DNA from 2 places in the Blautia marasmi genome. Region 2 is predicted to be linked to the other one. Evidence: riboswitches for the same ligand, from Rfam matches in the RefSeq annotation. Region 2 holds a riboswitch; the other holds the start of a gene.
The links. A riboswitch is a leader RNA that binds a small molecule or an ion and turns the genes downstream of it on or off. The one in region 2 is predicted to bind FMN.
Positions count from the first base shown of each region.

Region 1: it holds a riboswitch for FMN, as region 2 does, so the genes downstream of both, C6P39_RS21460 (ECF transporter S component) here and C6P39_RS06210 (ECF transporter S component) in region 2, are expected to answer to the same signal.

Region 1 covers NZ_OIWX01000001.1:4,912,874-4,919,497, reverse strand. The annotation lists gene C6P39_RS21470 (PAS domain-containing hybrid sensor histidine kinase/response regulator) at 1-2,114, shown strand, start outside; gene C6P39_RS21465 (pyridoxamine 5'-phosphate oxidase family protein) at 2,259-2,744, opposite strand; gene C6P39_RS21460 (ECF transporter S component) at 2,760-3,422, opposite strand; FMN riboswitch at 3,491-3,629, opposite strand; gene C6P39_RS21455 (AAA family ATPase) at 3,810-5,351, opposite strand; gene C6P39_RS21450 (vWA domain-containing protein) at 5,397-6,624, opposite strand, start outside.
Region 2 covers NZ_OIWX01000001.1:1,387,362-1,393,985, forward strand. The annotation lists gene C6P39_RS06195 (TrkH family potassium uptake protein) at 1-902, opposite strand, end outside; gene ytvI (sporulation integral membrane protein YtvI) at 1,110-2,267, opposite strand; gene C6P39_RS06205 (NUDIX hydrolase) at 2,479-3,090, opposite strand; gene C6P39_RS06210 (ECF transporter S component) at 3,094-3,732, opposite strand; FMN riboswitch at 4,024-4,142, opposite strand; gene C6P39_RS06220 (hypothetical protein) at 5,395-5,634, opposite strand; gene C6P39_RS06225 (hypothetical protein) at 5,738-6,208, opposite strand; gene C6P39_RS06230 (hypothetical protein) at 6,281-6,607, opposite strand.

The DNA of each region.
Region 1 (6,624 bases), 3.5 Mb from region 2:
ACCAGATGTTTGCAGACCCCCAAAAGAGCTATGAAATTTTCATACCCCTGAGGCTCCCGGACGGCTCCACAAACTGGGTTAAAATGGTGGGATTTTTTACAGATACATACCTGGATGGAAAGCAGATTGCCTATACCACCATGGTCAGCGTCACAGATATGATGCAGATACAGCAGGAAAGGACCATCGCTTATGATAATATTCCCGGTTTTATTGTCAAGCACCGTATCATGCCGGATTCCATCATGATACTGGATGCAAGTGAACGGATCAAAGATATTTTTGATCTGGACCTTGAGCATCTGCATACCATAGATCCATATTCTATCCTGCAGCCGGAAAGCCGGGCGCAGATGAAAGCTAATCATCCTAATTTTAGAAAAGGTAAACCTTTTGAGGGGACAATACGTGTCAAGGATAAGCATGACCGTGACCGTTGGTTTCAGATTCACTGTACCTGCATTGACTCTGTGGCAGATGATCCGGTATATATGACAATTTTTATCGACGTCACTGACATCACGGAGCTCAGGGAGCTGCAAAGTAAACTGGAAGAGCGCACGGAAATGCTCAACGATGCCTTGGAAACCGCCAAACAGGCAAACATGGCAAAATCAGATTTCTTGTCCCGTATGAGCCATGATATCCGCACCCCGATGAATGTTATCGCAGGGATGACAGATATTGCAGACAGCCATCTGCACGACAAAGAACGTGTGAAAGACTGTCTTCGTAAAATCCGCCTTTCCAGCCATCATCTCTTGGGCTTGATCAATGATGTCCTGGATATGTCACAAATTGAAAACGGGAATTTTCACATTAATATGGAACCCATCTCCCTCCCTGAGGTACTGCGGGAGGTGATCATGATCACATTAGCCGGGATCCATGAACACGGCCAGGTTTTTGATGTTCACATAATGCATTTGGAAAACGAGAAATTTTGCAGTGATGACCTCCGCCTGCGTCAAATCCTGCTGAACCTTTTGTCAAATGCCTGCAAATTTACGCCTTATGGGGGGCATATTATTTTTGATACAGAGCAATTGCCCGCGGCACAGGACGAAAGATCCAGGATACGTTTTACAGTTTCCGACACAGGCGCCGGAATGAGCCGGGCGTTCATGGAACATCTATTCGAGGCTTTTACCCGTGAACAGGACAGCCGGACTGACCGGATCGAAGGCAGCGGCCTTGGTATGTGCATAACAAAACGGCTGGTGGATATGCTGGATGGAACTATCACGGTGGAGAGCGAACCCGGGAAAGGTACCGTATTTCAGGTTACCCTGCCGATGACCCCGGTGCCGGAAAATGACGGTCCGCCTCTGCCTGATGTTCCGGTTCTGCTGGCAGACCATGATCCGTTCGTTTTACAGTATGGCACTCAGGAACTTTGTGCACTGGGGATTCATGCTGAATGTGCCGAAAATATTGAAAAAGCAAGGGCCATGGTTCAAAAACGGCACCGGGAAGGCTGTGGATACCGTATCCTTATACTGGACCAGGAAATGTCCCACGCTCAAGACCTGGAACAAGATATCCAACTTCTGAAAAACAGTGGGGACAATCTGCATCTGATTCTCTCCTCCTTTGAAAGAAACGGCATCCGGAAAGGGCCGGACACCGGCTTTATAGAAAAACCCTTTTTCCGTTCCACATTCAGAAACTGCCTTTCGGAGTATCTGGGCGGCGGCAGGCGCATAGAACCCCAGGTGGAATCCCATGATTTCAGCGGAAAAACCTTCCTGCTTGCAGAGGATAATGAACTTAACCGGGAGATTGCCGTGGAATTACTCGGCAGTATGGGAGCCAAATTGGAAATTGCCGTCAATGGTGAAGAAGCACTTTTGCAGTTCCGGCAAAGCCCGCTCTATTTCTACGACCTTATTTTAATGGATATCCAGATGCCTCTGATGAACGGCTACGATGCTGCCCGTGCCATTCGTTCCCTAAACCGCTCAGATGCGCAAAAGGTACCCATTATTGCCATGACAGCAGACGCCTTCGTAAGCGATATCCAAAATGCCAAATCTGCCGGCATGAACGGTCATATGGCAAAACCTCTGGATCATGAGGTTATGTCACGTGAAATCAGTAAATACCTGGACTAAAGAATCTTTTACAGAATATCAAAAGATCTGCCGTCCTCCTTCCTTTGATCTCAAGGGATAAAAAAGTGGGTATCACAAAGCTTCACACTTTGTGATACCCACATTTTTTCATAACCGCAGAGCCTTGGCGGAGCGGGCCTTCTATCATTTTTTATCGTAAGGTATCACTTCCACTGATTTTTTGTCAAAATCAATAAACAGCTGGTATGCATACCCATCCTCACTGGTATCCCAGATCTCCACATATTTTGGTGAAACCTCAATAAGGATTTCCGTATCCTCATGGCTGTATTTGTTATAGCTCTCCCACAGATACTTTTTGTATCCCTCCTCAAATCTGTGTCCCGGCTCCTCCACAACAAGTCCTTTATTGTGGGCAGTTCCTTCTACCTGCACGCCGCTCCAGCACATAGCTACCTTGGGATTTTCCAAAAGCTGTTTTGTTTTTCTGAAGTTTTTGTCCGTTTTAAAGTAAATCTTGTCATCATAAAAAAGACAGCTTACGTTCCTGACCATTACATAGTCATTGAGGCTGGATGCCAGTGCCATGATCTTGCTGTTCCCCAGCATCTCAAACATACGTCCCACAGCGTCCTCATAGCTGATGGATTTGTCCAGTGAAAATTTCATTTTTGTTTTCCTCCTTTATTTTTCTACAATACTTTTAATTACTTTGCTCAGTCTTTTATATAACAGAAATGTCAGGACTGACGTCACTCCGTATTTGATCAGATTAAACGGCAGGATTCCTAAGACCGCCATAGAAAAGGCATTTTTCATAGCTGGGTTTACTGCGCTGCACATTGAAATGATTTCATCCATAGTCATGCCAAACAACCGCACATAAAAGGGAATGATCAGATACAGGTTCGTAAAAACAGCCACAATGCCAACCAGTACCGTGCTGACCCCCATACCTGCCAACGCCGTCTTCTTCGTCTTGTGTCTGTGGTAGATCAGCAGTGCAGGCATAACATAACAGCAGCTCAAAATAAAATTCTGTATCTCCCCCGTTCCCAGAGAGAAGCTGCCCTGCATGACAAGCTGTAGCAGTATTTTGACCACAATGATCATAAGCGCCGCACCGGGACCGAACATAAATCCTCCCAGCATCTCCATCAGACCGGATAAGTCAAAGGACATAAAGGGCGGCATGAAAGGCAGCGGAAACCTGAAAAGCATAAGAACAGCACTGACTGCCCCCATCAGGCCTGCAAAGGCTATTTTCTTTACCCGCATTTTCGCACCTGCCTGGGCCTTCATTCCATTGCCAAAAGCTGCATTGGTTGTTTCTTGAGTCTGGTTCATAGTTTGTATCCTCCTTCAAAAAAAATGAGCCCGGAACAATATATATGCTCCGGGCGTAGTTTCACAGAAAATGTCTTTTCTCATCCGGACTATACCGTCGGTGCCGGAATTCCCCTTATCATACTAAAGGAGTCACCGGCTCAGCCGCCAAAGCGGGTCATGGACTATACCATCGGTAGGGACTTACACCCTGCCACAAAGACTTCAATATTCTTTTTTTGAAATCAGAAATGCAGTAAACATCATCTGTTACAATTGATTATATACCAGACTTTCCCATGTGTAAACAGAAAATGCGAAATAAAAGTTTACTGTTCACAGGCCACTGTACCGGGAGGCATTTTCATGCTGAAAGCATGAAAATCCCGAGGCAGCCAGCGCTGGGATTCATGAGCCATGGTGTGGATCCGATTCCCCCGTCATTTCAAGGCAGGCGCTTCTCAGTTCATCCTCTTTTTCACGGTAGAGAAGGATCTCGCTGTATTTAAAATAGGTATCACATCCATGACTGCTGATAAATTCCATAGCCTTTTCGTTTTTCGACAATCCCGTCACAAAAAGCACCATCTCCTGTTCCTCACCAAAAGAATCTTTTACAAACCGAAATGTATGTTCCAGCTCCGCACTTATCTTTGTTATGATATCTTGTCTCTCCTCCAAATCCTGGTGAAACCATTCGCTGACACAGGCCATACCTTCCGTTTTCTCAAAAATATGGTTCTCCTTCAGGGAAAGACTGTAAGATTCCAGGCGTTCCAGAGCCCATTCCTGTTCAGATGCCTGATCTACGGTTATCTTTTCTGCCGTCTTTTCTGTTTCCAGTTCTCTTCTTTCTATCTCTGTAAAGGCAGTGAGCGACTGAATATCTTCCTGATTTTCCAAAAAACATTTGAATAACTTTAATATTTCATAGAGTGTACTGATCCTCCCGTCAATATGCGTATATGTTCTGAACGACTGGTTGAGATAAGCCAGAAGGAGACCAACTACCGTAAATCTTTCCTCAAAGCCAGCCACCTGCGCCATTTCCCTCCGCCGCTCATATTCCGCTTTTGACAATGTGCCTGCTGCAATCTCCGTAACCGCATAATCTGTTCCGTATTTGCAGTAAAGCTGATAGTAAGCCGCAAAATCCCTGGCTATTTCCTCTTTTTGAAGATATTGGACCACCAGCTTCTCTGTAACCGGGAACTGAAACCGTTCATAACTTTTCAGGATCTCGGACAAATCCTCCCAGCCTCTTGCCGTCACGAAAAACTTGCCGTCCACAGTATTTTCCACGAGATAGAAATTCTCTTTTTTAACATTCAGGTAGGAGAGCACAGCGGCGTGTATCTGCTGTGACCAGGCATATTCCATCCAGACACTGCAGTCCACATCAATATCTATTTTTCTCACCCTGTCCAGTGTGACAATATCAAATTCCCGGACAGATTTATTATACTCCGGCGGATTGCCCGCAGCAGCGATCAGCCACCCTTCCGGCACTTTATGGCTTCCGAAAGTTTTATTCTGCAGAAACTGCAGCATAGTGGGTGCCAGGGTTTCAGATACACAGTTAATCTCATCAATGAAAAGAATCCCTTCCTTTTTCCCTGTGCGCTCCATGCACTCATAGACTGAGGCTATAATCTCACTGAGGGTATATTCTGTAACGCTCACGGTCTGTCCCTGATATGTTTTACTTTTTATATTCGGCAGTCCCACAGCGCTTTGCCTTGTATGATGGGTAATGGTGTAAGATACCAGCCCCACATTGCACTCCTCTGCCACCTGCTCCATAATGGCTGTCTTACCGATACCCGGCGGCCCCATGAGCAGTATGGGCCTCTGTCTCACCAGCGGAAACAGGTAATTGCCCCGGTCGTCTTTCTGATGGTAGGATTTTAATGTGTTGCTGATTTCCAGCTTTGCCTCTTTGATGTTCATTTTTTCCTCCTTGCAGGGTATGGAATCATGTCCGGGAATATTTTGTCAATGGGAAACTACCAGCTTCATAGCCCAGCACGGCACCCTGTCCATGCCGTTTCCGCCTTTCAAAAAAACAAATGCCGTCTCGTAATCCGGCCTGCATTTCGGATAAATTCCATCTCCGTCTGTAAAATAAATCAGTGCTTTCAGATTTCTGATCTCTTTCTTTTCTTTCTGTTCTGCCACATAAGCAAACACAGGCCGAAAATCTGTTCCGCCCCGTCCCTGGATTTTAATATTTTTACTGTATGCTTTCCATTCCTCTTCTGAATGGATAACAATACTCTCCCGTATGCTGCAGTCACACTGGACAAGATGAACCTTCATCTTTTTAAAGAAATTTTCACGTTCACTGAGAATGCTGTATGTCTCTGCAAGGAACTGCTGTACGGTTTCTCTGGAACAGGAACCTGAGGTGTCCAGGGCAATGACCAGTTCTTCCAGGCGATTTACTTCTTTATATTCCAGCGGTTCTATAAGAGGCATATCTCCATAATGTTCCATCCCATAATGGTACATGATATAGTCAAAACTTTCTGTATCCAGTTCCACTTCCTCCCTTGGGACCGCGAATTTTTTCAGAAATCTTCTGTAGTCATAACGACTCCTGTGCACCTCCGCTGTCTCCTCCCTGCCGTCACCTTCCTGTTCTCCTGCTCTTTGTTTTTTATCGTGTTTTTTCTGTCCTGTGTAAGCCAGAATCTTTTCCCACTTACTCTTTGTCCTGGCAATCCGCTCTGGTTCCTTCCGCCTGTCCCACAGGTTGTGATCATCAAAGCAGAAGGCTGACTGAATCTCTTCCAGGCTGTCTGAAAAAATGCCCTGCATCAACATTTGGCTGATCCTCTCTGCAGACAGATTCCTGTCTCCCAGTTTTTTTAAACATCGTGTTCTGACCGGCTGGGCAGGCAGGCACAGCCCCGGCAGATTTTCCCGCTCTATGACCTGCTCCACGGCCATATCACACGCAAGATCCCAGATATGCTTACTGTATTCTTCTTTTGGGAACAAATGCAGATAAAGGCAGTGAAGCATCATATGAAGATACCCCCTGCGGATGGCTGCCGGGCTGTGCCCATAGCTGTGCAGCAGATATTCAGGTTCAAAATAAAATATATTTCCTTCTGTTCCGATTCCCCGGATGTGCCTGCAGCTTTCATATGAAACACTGGCAAATGCGCCGTCCAGATATGGAAAATAACTGTAGAGTTCATTTCTGCAGTTTTTCAAA
Region 2 (6,624 bases):
CCCACCATAAGGATCTTGCTGCACCCGGTAAGGGTTGTCAGATCCACGGTGTTGAAGCCTGCTGTTCTGGGCGTTACAGCCTGGAAAAACGCACATAACACCTGTTCGCCAAAACTCCGCCCCTCCATGGAGGGTTTCCCCAGTTCAAAGAAAAATATAAGGACAGCTCCGCCGAAAATCAGAATGGTCGTTGCCATAAGCACCACCTTGGTATGGAGCTTATAATTTTTATAGTGCCATTTATGTTCCCTGATATCTGACCAGACAAGAAATCCCAGTCCTCCTACTATAATAAGAAGCATAATGGTAATACTCACCAGCGGGCTGCCCGAAGCAGTCATAAGGGACGAACCGGGTTCAAAATTCCCCATCAGATCTATTCCCGCATTACAGAACGCCGAGATAGAATGAAATACGGAAAAATATATGCCTTTTCCAACTCCAAGCCTGGGAACAAAATAAAAGCTCAGCAAAATGGCTCCGATCCCCTCGAATAATACCGTTCCGCCGAACACAAACTTTGCCATACGCACGATCCCGCCCACCTGAGGTGCAGCCACGGATTCCTGCATCAGAAGCCTCTGCGACAAACCAATCTTTCTTTTTGTGATAGTAAGCGCGGAAATGGCAATTGTCATAAATCCAATGCCGCCTATCTGTATTAACAATAAGATAACACCCTGGCCGAATGAGGACCAGAATGTATAAGTGTCATGCAGGACCAGTCCTGTGACACATGTTGCTGATGTAGCAGTAAACCAGGCATCCATAAATGGAACCGCAGTCATCTGCCTGCTGGACACAGGCAGCATCAGCAGAAGCGTACCTGTGGTGATCACCGCCAAATATCCAAAAACTATAAGTTTCGTTGTGGTCCAGTGATGTTTCTTTATTCCTGACATAAGAGTTTTCCACCCTTTTTATTCTCTTTATATGTTGTTCTGTAACATAACTGTTACATATCTTCACAGTTACAGGCCTGCTGAGTAGTTATCCTGTAACTACATATTCTAAATTCTTTTATATTAAAACGGCGTAAAGCTATATTAAGGACACATTAAGATAGCATAAAGATTTATATGCTCTTTATGCTATCTTGTCCTGTTCTCTTATTCTTTATTCTCTATCTGTTCGTCGTCCCTGGTATTGCGGTAAAACCATTCCAGAAGGTCCTCCAGCGCTTCCTTGACGGACTGAAGAGGCTTGTCAAACATTCCGGATTTATAAAAATTGATCACAACAGCACCAATGGGGACTGCAAGTATCATGCCTATCACACTGCTGATACGGTATCCTGTATACATAAAAATCAAAGTAAGCAGCGGGTCCATACCAATGGAATCCCCCACCATTTTGGGTTCTATGATCCGTCGCAGCAGTTGAGTGACCAAATACAGAATGATAAGCCCAACCGCAAACTTTGTATCTCCGGACAGCAGTTTAAATATGGCCCATGGAATAAGCGCCGTACCGGTACCGAAAAACGGCAGCATATCCAAAAAGGAAATGAGAAACGCCACCAGAACAGCAAAACTCACCTGTAGAAACAAAAGTCCCACGCAGAGTATAGCCCAAATGATCGCCATGATCTTAAACTGTGCCTTAAAATACCCGCCAAAAACTTTCTTGAAGCTGTCTGAGAGCACCTTCCATTTTTCCTGTATGATCTGCGGCGTGTTATTCCGCCCAAACTCCAGGATCCCATCCCTGTCCGCAATGAAAAAATATGCAGACAAAATGGTAAAGATAATAGATATCAGCACACTTGGAAGATGTTTTGCCAGGTCTCCCGCATATCCCACCGTCCACTCACTGATATTACCCACCAGTTTTCCAATCCGTTCTCCCAGATCATCCTGTATATTATTGATAGAAGTCTGTACATTTTCCGGAAGCTGTTTCATAAATTTATTCAGGTTGTGTTCCACCTCACGAAAATCTTCCCGAAAACCGCCGTAAATATCTGGCGCCTGGTTAATCAGCTCGCTGGTTTCCTCCACTGCTTTTGCCCCAATAAAATACCCCGCCCCGATAATGGCGGCCAGAACTGCTATGATGATCAGCATTGAGGTATGCTTTCTGGCTATCTTCATCCGTCTCTCCACCATACGAACCAGAGGACTTGCTATCATAGCAATAACCCAGCCAATGACAAAAGGCATAAAAAATCTGAGGAATTTGATTCCCAGAACAATGAACAATATAACGCCTAAAACGCTGAACAACGCCGCCAGAATACCTTTAACATACTTTTTCCACTTCTTCATATCTAAATATCTCCCATGCCTGCCTGTTTTGACTGCTGTCACTGCAATCTGACAGTAGCCGGGGCAGATTTTGCCTGCACCGGCTACTTTAAGTATACTCTCATCCGCATGGGATACAATGCATATCCCGTTAATTTTTTATGAAAAATTTGCGAACTGTATCTGGTTGTTATTTTTCCTTCGGAAAGGTCAAAAGTGTTTGTTTGTACTGTCAAATTTCTCTGAGAAAAGCAAAGGGTTCCTCGTCATGCAGAAAATGCATCAGCATATATGCTGTCATGATCGCAGCCTTCTCTTCTCTCAGGATCCGCCTGACTTCCTCCCTGTCCGCCAGCACAATCTCCAATTCCTCGGAGTCTTCCAGGCCGTCCCCGGAAATCTCACCGGAAGTATAGCCATACACCGTGGCGCAGGATTCGTCAGTCATGCCAATAGTTGTGAAGTACGGCTTTTCGTACGCCGGATCCACATCAATGGGGGACAGCTCAAGTCCGGTTTCCTCTTTCATTTCTCTGATTCCGGCCTCTTTGTAGTCCTCACCGGGTTCTACCAGTCCCGCCGGAAATTCATAGATATAACTATCAATGGCATAGCGGTACTGACGCACCAGCACCACTTTGTCCTTTTTCTCTCCGTAAAGGCTGTAAATGATCACACCATCCGGGGTATTTTTCTTCGTTCTTATTTTCAGGTCATTTTCTGTCTTTGCTCTGGACGCCACGTAATAATGGCCTTTTCTGCCTGTTTTGCTCTCCACATCCAAGTGATAGAGATTCACGTGGGGGTTTTCTGTGAGCGGCGTCACTTTTTTTATTTCCGGCATATTTTATTCTCCTCGCAGTAATACTCTGATCCTTTTATATATAAGCAGTGTGACGGCAGAAATGATACATCCTTTCACCAGATTAAACGGTGCCACTGCCAGCACTACAAAGGTAAACAGGTTGTTGATCGCAGGATGGATGGATGTGCCCATCTGGATAAATGCGCTTACCGGCATGCCAAATGCTGCCCCATATGCGGGAAGCAGAATAAATGCATTTACCACGCAGCCTACAACAGCCATTGAGATCGTTCCTATCACCATTCCAATCACGGCAAATTTTTTATTCCTGCGGTATTTATAGAAAAATGCTGCCGGAACAATGAAAGAACACCCAATCAGGAAATTGGCGATCTCACCTACCCCGGCTGTGGCGGAGCCATGGATCACTGCATACAGCAGTACCTTTAAAAGTTCGATCATAATACCAGCCACCGGCCCCATGGCAAACGCCCCTACCAGTACCGGTACTTCTGAGAAGTCCATCTGATAAAACGGCGGTGCGATCACCGGGATAGGAAACTCGATCATCATCAATACCGTAGCCACTGCCCCAAGCATAGCTACCTGCGCCAGTGTCCTGATCTTAGAACGATTCTGCGCCCCTGCAGGCCTTTTGTTTACAATTGCGTCATTACTCATTTTCATTCTCTCCTTTTTATGATGGTTTCATAGTAACTATTCAGTAAGTCTGCGCATTCACTGCGCTGACCGTAAGAAAGTGTACCACGGCCAAGCAAAAATCCCATCGCCAAAGGCGATTCTGCATGGATTTTTGCCTGTAACTGTGAAAGTACTGAACAGTTACGTTTCATAAAAGGAAATTCTTCTTTTCTGTCATTGATGTACAGATTCCATCCTGCTGCGCTGCCACAGTAATAATGAAAAAATGCCCTGAGATCAGGGCACCGACGAAATCTGTATTGTGACATACATTTTCTTCTCTCATCCAGACTTTAACTGTCGGTACCGGAATCACACCGGTTCAGCCATTTACATGGGTCGCGGACTATACCGCCGGTAGGGATTTACACCCTGCCCCGAAGAATTTTCTTTTATTCTATTGGGAATTATAGCGCATTTGACTATATTTTTCAAGGGTTTTTGTGGATATTGTATAAAAATGAGCGGGGATTTTGTAGGTGTTTTCTTATAAATCCTCATAACTGTTTATAACTCCTTATAAAATCGGCCGGAAATGGTGTAAAAATAGTGTAAATCTAAATGGCTGAATGCCTCTAACTGGTATCATATATTATCTCATGCCATTGTAATGTTCCTTACATTTACCTATCTACTTATCTTCTCTACTATATAATATTATACCGTACTTTTTTATCTACGTCATGATGTATTTCAAGATTTTACCAATGGCAGCAGGATAAAAGAAAGCACCAGTTCAGGAATATTCTCTTATTGGTGCCAGTCCTTTACCAAGTCAACCAACCATACGTTTTGTAATCTCTTGATCTAATATGGTAAAACGCTTCATTACAAATATCTTGTTTCATTTTCCTCCTGAAAGCTCTCTGGTAAAGTTTTCTAGCTTTTTTGTTTTCTTTACACCACCAACGCACTGTTGGTCTGTTCATAGAATTTTTCTTACTATGGTTCCATCTATATAACCTCTTATTGACCTTAATTCCATAAACTTTTTCCATGTTCTGATATTCTAAATCACTTTCCCATTCGTAGATATCAGTATAGTTTGTCTCCATTCCTTTCACCAGTACAAAGAGCATTATTTGCCTAATGGCAAGCCACTTCCGTACTTAGAAGACATTCAATCTGTAAAATAACTTATTGCTCATCTCCCTTCCTCTTAACCTTATCCTATTATTCCTTTGATATTTTCCTAACGGCAGCAGGAGATAGAATCAAAATCTCCCATCTAAACATTGAACACCAGTTCCCTGTATGGTATAATTTATTTGTATAATTGAACAGAAAACGGATGCGATTTTCCGAAAGTTAGATGCCCTCTAGTATCACGAAAGAGAGGGTGATGCCCTATGAATACCATAGAAGTGCTAACGCTTTTGCTGGTAATATTTGCGGCTCTGTCTTACATAGACAATCATAAAAAGAAATAGCATCCCTACCCTGAGAAAGTAAGATGCTATTTCTATAAAACATTTTAAACTACTGAGGGCAATCGGAAATTCATTCCGATAACCTTTCTAAGTAAATTATATACTAGAGCTGCTTGTTTTGCAAGTGGCTCTTTTCATTTACCATTCTGTTTTGATGTGCTGCCCCTCAAGTTGACAATTAAAAAAACAACAAATTATTTTCTGCCCGGTGCTATGCTGGGCAGTTTTTATGCTGCACCCAGCAGTTGCTTTTTATAATACTCCTGTGGATAATAGCGATAAAGATAATCTGATAACTGATATAGAATCTCAAAGAAGCTTCGTAGTCTTCCATTACAGCGGAAACATTTAAGAAATCTTCTTTTTCACCCTCATCCAGGATATCTTCTTTCAGTAAAAAATTATACTTGCGATATAAAAGCAGGATCAGCTTACATATTTTCTTTTTCACCTCACTGTAAGAGTTCCTAGTAGTACCTCCTGTTAGATAGCAAGCCCCTCCTTGTTCGTTACACAATTTTTTTAAGCAAACCTGCCAGTACAGATGTGAGATTTTAGTCATTTGGTATTAAATATCCGCCATCATAACTTACTATTTTATCTATGGCAGGAATACTCAAGCTGATTACATATTCACAAGAACAATCGGTACCAGAGATTATAAATTCATTCAGCCCTTTTGACAATTCAACTGTAATCTCACCGGAATCTTTTTCACTTACATTACCCTCTTCTAACTGTAAGATTTTCCTCCAATCTTGAAATATTTCTAATTCATTTTTATCATTGCTGTAAACAATTTTCATCGTCCCCGGCGTATTTTCACTGACTTCAACTGCCAACAGAACACCATATGAATCATGTACTTTTACCTTCCCTTTGGACATAATAACATTATCATTTTGCTCGATTTTTGATGCCTCAAATGATGTAGTTTTTATTTGAATGGGCCAATCTGTATACGCACAGCCAGATAAAATACTTGCAATTAGAATCAATAAAATAAAGCCCTTTATTTTTTTCATGGATACCCTCCAATAATTCTTATCTAATAGTTTACCAGGCATTGCGCTTTATCACGAGAAGCCAATGCAGTGTTAAAATCCCATATTGGCCTGCAACATATCCAAATTTAAATATTGATTATCAATAGATGCATCGTTGTTTGACACAGATCTGTTTCTCTCAGTAACAATTTGGTTAGAAATTCCTTCTCTCACCTCATCTATCCACTCACCACTGCTTGCAAGATACAATGTTCTTGAATCGCCATCTACTATAACGTGCATATTTTGGTTATTCAGAGCGCCGTTTCCATTATAAAAGTACCATTTTACACCCATTTGTTTCCAACCAGTCAGCATATGTCCAAGAAAATTTAAATAATACCATGTTCCGTCAATTTTCTGCCAGTCTACCAACATATGTCCTAATCAATACA